Regions from separate parts of the Bradyrhizobium sp. LjRoot220 genome, predicted to be linked through region 1. Evidence: predicted binding sites of a transcription regulator. Region 1 holds the regulator's gene; each other region holds the start of a gene.
The links. Region 1 encodes LexA, which represses DNA repair genes until DNA is damaged. Its sites were predicted from a motif close to TGTTCNNNNTGTGTTCNG; they were not measured.

Region 1 (2,264 bases):
AGCCAGCCGAACCGGAGCATGTAGCGGCCCGGCTCGGTCACCAGTCCCGCGCGTTGCCAGGTGATTTTGGTGATCATGTTGCTGACCACGTCTCGTTTCCCCCCGGGGCTAGGGCGTTTCCAGCGAAGCTGAAGAAAACGCGTCATACCAACCAACGTCACGCCAGTTTTTGCCGTGTTCTGGGCAATTGTGGGACGAGCGCCTGCGCGCCGCACCCCCTTCGTCATGGCCGGGCATAGCCGTCTGAAGGACGGCGTCGCTTCCGCTCGCCTATGGCCGGCCATCCACGCCTTTCCTCGAGATGAACCAAAGACGTTGATGCCCGGCTCAAGGCCGGGCATGACGACTTGGGGATGAGGAATGACGCCACTGACGGCCGCGAAAGCGGGCCGCGCTCAGTACTTCCGGTACAGCCCGATCAGCTTGCCCTGAATCCGGACCCGGTTCGGCGGCAGGATGCGGACTTCATAGGAGGTGTTGGCGGGCTCGAGCGCGATCGAGGCGCCGCGGCGGCGGAAGCGTTTCAGGGTTGCTTCCTCCTCGTCGATCAGCGCCACCACGATATCGCCGGTGTCGGCGGTTTCGTTGCGCTGGATCAGCGCCATGTCGCCGTCGAGAATGCCGGCGTCGACCATGGAATCGCCGCGTACTTCGAGCGCGTAATGTTCGCCGGAGCCGAGCATGTCAGGTGGTACGCTGATGGTGTGGCTGCGGGTCTGCAGCGCCTCGATCGGCGTACCGGCGGCGATCCGGCCCATCACCGGTACGGCGACCGGGCGCTCGCCATCATCGGCAGCGGGCGCGCTGGCGGCGCGAACCTTGCCGAGCGTGCCCTCGATGACGCTGGGCGTGAAGCCGCGGCGGCCGTTGCCGTTACTGCCGGCAAGCTCGGGCAGCTTGATGACTTCGATGGCGCGCGCGCGGTTGGGCAGGCGGCGGATGAAGCCGCGCTCTTCCAGAGCGGTGATCAGGCGGTGGATGCCGGACTTGGACCTGAGGTCGAGCGCATCCTTCATCTCGTCGAAGGAGGGCGGCACGCCGGCTTCCTTGAGCCGTTCGTTGATGAAACGCAGAAGTTCATACTGTTTGCGCGTAAGCATCTCGAGCAATCCCCCGGTTGGCGCGTCGTAATTCGTGATCTTCAACTTCGTGGTCTTCAACTTCGTGGTCTTCAGTCGCGAGAGGCGTCCCTAAATTCGGAGTCCAAAACTCCCAATTAAAGACACTAGTCCTCGAAACAAATCATGAACGGACACTATATGTTCGATACATGTTCCGCAACCACTTAATTTCAGGTGAACGCGCGCCGACTTCGCCAGACGGCGCCGTTGCGCGGTGCATCATTCCGGCAAGCGCAGGAACTCGCATGGCATCCCCTTCGGCACCGCCGGCGCAAACGGCGGACGGATCAAAAGCGCCCGTGCCGCAGCGAGATTTCCCAGCAGCGAGGAATCCTGGTGGCTCACCGGCACCGCGATCAACGCGCCATCCTGGCGCCGCTCGAGCCGTGCGCGCAGATAGTCTTCGCGCTGGTCGTTGGCGGGAAGATCGCGGCCGAGCAGCGCACTCTCCCGGACGTGATGGACGGTATTTCGGCCCGACAGCGCCCGAATCAGTGGCACCAGAAACAGGAAGCCGCAGACATAGGACGAGACCGGATTGCCGGGCAGGCCGATCACCCGCATCGCGCCGAGCCGTCCGTGCATCATCGGCTTGCCCGGGCGCATCGCGATCCGCCAGAACGCCATCGCGACGCCCTCGGCCTCCAGCGAGCGCTTGACGAGGTCGTGGTCGCCGACGGAGGCGCCGCCCATCGTGATCAGGATGTCGGCGCCCGATGCGCGGGCACGGCGGATGCCGTCGGTGGTCGCATCGATCGTGTCGGCGGCAATGCCGAAATCGATGGTCTCGGCGCCCTCGGCCCGCGCCAGCGCGCGCAGCGCGTAGCCGTTGGAATAGACGATCTGGCCGGGGCCGGGATCGGAACCGGGCATCACCAGTTCGTCGCCGGTGGCCAGCACCGCCACCCTCGGGCGGCGGTGCACGGCGAGCTCCGGATAATTCATGCCGGCGGCGAGTGACAGATCGCGTTCGGTGAGGCGGCTTCCTTTGGTGAGCAGCACATCGCCTTCGCGGAAATCGGCGCCGGCGGCGCGGATATGCCGTCCCGGTTTTGCAATTTCCGTGATGGTGATGTGGTCGCCGCTGGCAGCCGTGTCTTCCTGGATGATGACGGCGTCGGCGCCCTCGGGGATCACGCCGCC
Region 2 (2,264 bases), on a different contig from region 1:
CAGGGTCTGCAGCAGCGCGCGCTCGCCGCCGAACAGATGGGCGCAGCCGGTGATGTCGAGATACAGCCCGTGCGGGGGATCGAGCGCCACCAGCGGCGTGAAGCGATCGCACCAGTCGGCGATATCGCCAAGCGTTTTGGCGTCCGCAACCGGGTCGGCATCGAACACCGTCAATTCCGGGCAGATGGCGCGGGCATTGGCGAGCGGCAGACCGATCTCGAGACCGGAACGCGCCGCGAGATCGTCGAGCGCATAGATCTGCAGCGCGTTGTTTTGTTTGGCGACGACGACGGTGGGGGTGTCTCGTTGCATCTCTTCCGCTTGCGGGGATGCGATCCTGGCGGAGGAAACTCTCTCCACACGAACAGTCTGACTCGCGGCGGCACCCCCACCCCAACCCTCCCCCGCAAGCGGGAGAGGGAGCGCACCGTTCGTGTCGTGAGAGTTTTGCTCACGCGCTTCGTCTGAAAACGCTTTGCGCTTGATGCGGTCGATGGGCAGGCGTGGCAGCCAGAGGCTGAGGATTCGCCGCCGGTTCGCTGAAAAGGCACTCATCACATTTCCATTCCATGATCCACCGCCCAACCGGGCCGTGACGGTTACGAATGAGCTCGGCGTCGAACATTGGCGCGCCCCATGCCTGCCAAGGCGCCGCAGACCTTGAAGACGCTGATGGCGGCGAATGCGCCGCGCGCACGATCCATCTGGTCTCCGCGGTCGAGGGCGACGGCACGGCCGCCAGCCGCAACAGCAACGCGGTGACGCCGGAAGCCTGCGCGGCCAATGTCAGTTTGCGGCTGGCGACGAGATCGAGCTGCCGCGGCTCGCCCCAGACTTCCAGCACCACGGCGCCGAGCGCATCGCAGGCCAGCGCGTCGGCGGCGGTCCGCAACGCGGCATCGACGTCCGCGGCGCGCACGGTCACCAGCAGCCGCGGATCCAGCCCGAGTTCGGCCAGCCCGCTCATCGAGAGCGCGCCGGATTCGATTTCCGAAAAATCCTGCCGTACCCAGACCAGCGGCCGGCGCGAAATCACCCGTCCCGCAAGGCCGGCGATAAATCCGCTCGCCGCCGCCCCCTGATGTCCTTCGGCAAAGACTTCATGCACCGCGGCGCGGGCGAGGCCGCCGCACAGCGTCGCATCGGCCTCGGCATGGCCGAGCGCCACTTTATGGAGCGCATGCATATCCACGCCCGCCTCGATGCGCTCGATGCGGCCGCGCAAACTCGCAAGCGTGCTCATGCGTGCGCCGGTCATGCGCCGTTCCTCGGAATTCTGGAGCCGTTGCGGTTCTTGGGATGAACCTGCTGCTGGCTCATTTGTTCATGATATGTTCTAATATAAAGCTAACAGGGCCTGCAGAGTCAATCGGGATTGCGACTCTGGCGATTCATGAATGGAATCAAAGAGATTCTGAGATGAAACCGGCATACTCAATCACCCTCGACTGCGAAACCGATTTCGACGGCTGGCGGAAAGCGGCACGGGCCCTGGCACTGACCGAAGTGCAGCCCCTGGATGTGACATGGCGGGTGCGCGGCACCACGCCCGAACCTTTCGAACCATCCGCCTCGCCGCTCGAACCACCGCACGGCGCTTTCAGCGTATCCGCAAAATTCGTTGAGTTGGCGCAGGCCGCGATCCTGCACCGCGATGGCGAGCGCTTCGCTCTTCTCTATCGCCTGCTGTGGCGGCTGCGCGGCGATCACGATTTGCTCAATGTTGCGACCGATCCCGACGTTGCGCGCGTCTCGGCAATGGCCAAGGCCGTGCATCGCGACACGCAGCGGATGCAGGCCAGCGTCCGTTTCCGCGAAATCGGCCGCGAGCATAAATCGCATTTCGTCGCCTGGTTCGAACCGGAGCATCATATCGTCGAGCTGGCTGCGCCCTTCTTTGCCCGTCGCTTTGCGGACATGCCCTGGTCGATCCTGACGCCGGACGTCTGCGCGCATTGGGATGGCCATGCCGTCTCGATCACGCGCGGCATCGACACGTCCGAGGCGCCGACAGAAAATCGCCTGGAAGAAACCTGGCGGCGCTATTACGCCAGCGTCCTAGATCCGGCCCGGCTGAAGGCGAATGCGTTGCAAACCGGGATATCGCGGAAATACCCGAGGAACCCGCAGGGCTCATCGATTAAGCCTCTGACCGAAAGCGCCGAAGGCTTGCCCGGCGCGATGATCGCGAATGCCGCAACGGAGCCGCCCATGCGCCGCAAGCAGGCTGCCGACGATATCGAAATCCTGCGCGAAGAAGCCGC
Region 3 (2,264 bases), on a different contig from region 1:
TGCCCGTTTCGCTTCGGCTTAACGAAATGGTCCGTCGTCAGTTTCAATCGCCGCTTGTTCAGCCCAAGTTTCTCGCAGGCGATCTCGAACCGGCGTCCGATCATCCAGGCCATCGGCCCGGTGCCCTTCATCCGGGTTCCCCATTGCGAGTCGTAGTCGCGGCCGCCGCGCATGTCGCGGATCAGGGTAAAAACGTGGCGATAGCGGTCGGGATAATTCGCCATCAACCATTCGCGGAACAGATCGCGCACTTCCAGCGGCAACCGCAGCAAAACGTAACTCGCTTCCTTGGCGCCGGCATGGGCCGCGGCATCGAGGATGCGCTCGATCTCCGAATCGTTCAGCGCGGGGATCACGGGTGCCACCATCACCGTGGCCGGAACGCCGGCTTCCGCCAGTTGCCGTATCGCCTCCAGCCGTTTTGACGGCGTCGAGGCGCGCGGCTCCATGGTGCGCGCGAGTTTCGGGTCCAGCGTCGTCACCGACAGTGCGACCTTGACCAGATTGCGTTTTGCCATCCGCCGGAGAATGTCGATGTCGCGGGTCACCAGCGCCGATTTGGTGACGATGCCGACCGGATGGCCGGCGCGCTCCAGCACTTCGAGAATGCCGCGCATGATCTTGTATTCGCGCTCGATCGGCTGATAGGGATCGGTGTTGGTGCCGATCGCGATCATGCGCGGTTCGTAATCCGCAGCCGCCAGCTCCTTCTCGAGCAGCATGGGCGCATCGGGCTTGGCCAGCAGCTTCGATTCGAAATCGAGCCCGGGCGACAGCCCGAGATAGGCGTGGGTCGGCCGCGCGAAACAATAGACGCAGCCGTGCTCGCAGCCGCGATAGGGGTTGATCGAGCGGTCGAAACCGATGTCGGGCGAATCGTTGCGGGTGATGACCTTGCGCGAGGTGTCGATACCGACCGTCGTCTTGAACGGGGCGAGGTCGTCGAGGCTCTGCCAGCCGTCGTCGAAGGCGACGCGCGCCTCGGCCTCGAAGCGGCCGCTGTCGTTGGACTGGGCACCGCGGCCACGCCGTCGTTCGCGGTCGATCGCGACCGCCAGTTCAGGAAAGGGTGTCGGTTCAGGAAAAGGAGTCGCACCCGCCGGTTCGGAGGGCGCCGTGACCGGCGGGTGCTTGAGGGCATGAGAGGATGCTCGGCTCATGCAGGGAACGTAACACGCCTTGAGAACAAATCAAGAACGATAAAAAGAAAATCCACAACACGCTGCCGTAAAAAACTGCACGCCAGCGGCTGTTTTGAATGTGACAAGGTGATAACAGTTCAGCGTTTTTCACCGTTTGAGCCAACGAAGTCTCATCATGCTGAGCGTGATCATCCCGACCGAAGGCGTCGAGCAGCCCGCCGTCGCAACGCTGGCGGCGCTTGTGCCGGGCGCCGCCTCCGGCTTGATCCGCGAGGTGGTGCTGGTCGATCGCACCGCGAGCGGCGTGATCGAACGGGTGGCCGATGTCGCAGGCTGCCGCTTTCTGCCCTTCGAGGGCAGCCGTGCGGCGGCGCTGGCCGCCGGCGCCCGCCAGGCGCGCTCGCCCTGGCTGATGTTCCTGCACGCCGGCGCGGTGCTCGATTCGGGCTGGATCGAAGAGACCGCGCAATTCATCCAGGGCGTATCGAGCAGCGGCCGGCCCCGCGCCGGGATCTTCCGCTATGCCCGCTCGCCTTACTCAGATGCCGGCTTCCGCGATGGCCTCAAATTCGTCGCCCGCCTGATCACGGGGCCCTCGGCGGAACAGGGCCTTCTCATTGCGCACGATCATTATAACCGGCTCGGCGGCTACCGGCCGGATGTCCGCCGCTCCGAAGCCCGGCTGCTGCGCCAGCTCGGCCGCCGCTCCCGCACCATGCTGCGCAGCCGGATCATGGTGGTCGCCTAGGCGCCTCCAGACCAAAAATTGCGAAAACAACCCCATGCAAGATAGAGCAGGCCCAGTTCGGGCGGGCATATACTTGCCAAAGTCAAATAACTGTTTGACAATGGCAAATATTAAGGTGTGCCATGTCCCAAAATGATTCCGACCAAGCGATCGCGGCGGTTCGCGCCTTCAACCGCTTCTATACCCGCAAACTCGGCGTGCTCGAGCCGAAGCTGCTGCACAGCCCTTTCACCCTGCAAGAAGCCCGCATCCTCTACGAGATCAGGCATCGCCCGGCCTGCACAGCCACTGACCTCACCCGTGATCTCGGCCTCGATCCTGGCTTCGTCAGCCGTACCCTGCAGACCCTGCAGCGGCGTCAGATCGTGACGCGA

Region 2: ACSQ84_RS01270 (ImuA family protein) is a predicted target of LexA. The motif match lies at 1,322-1,339, and genes of this name have one in related genera.
Region 3: ACSQ84_RS16000 (PA0069 family radical SAM protein) is a predicted target of LexA. The motif match lies at 1,182-1,199, and genes of this name have one in related genera.

Annotation. Positions count from the first base shown of each region.
Region 1 is NZ_CAXUPS020000004.1:184,328-186,591, reverse strand. It holds gene ACSQ84_RS19240 (hypothetical protein) at 1-77, opposite strand, end outside; gene lexA (transcriptional repressor LexA) at 396-1,100, opposite strand; gene ACSQ84_RS19230 (molybdopterin molybdotransferase MoeA) at 1,341-2,264, opposite strand, start outside.
Region 2 is NZ_CAXUPS020000001.1:288,673-290,936, reverse strand. It holds gene ACSQ84_RS01275 (Y-family DNA polymerase) at 1-555, opposite strand, end outside; gene ACSQ84_RS01270 (ImuA family protein) at 452-1,258, opposite strand; gene ACSQ84_RS01265 (UdgX family uracil-DNA binding protein) at 1,420-2,264, shown strand, end outside.
Region 3 is NZ_CAXUPS020000003.1:392,856-395,119, reverse strand. It holds gene ACSQ84_RS16000 (PA0069 family radical SAM protein) at 1-1,160, opposite strand, end outside; gene ACSQ84_RS15995 (glycosyltransferase) at 1,318-1,890, shown strand; gene ACSQ84_RS15990 (bifunctional helix-turn-helix transcriptional regulator/GNAT family N-acetyltransferase) at 2,013-2,264, shown strand, end outside.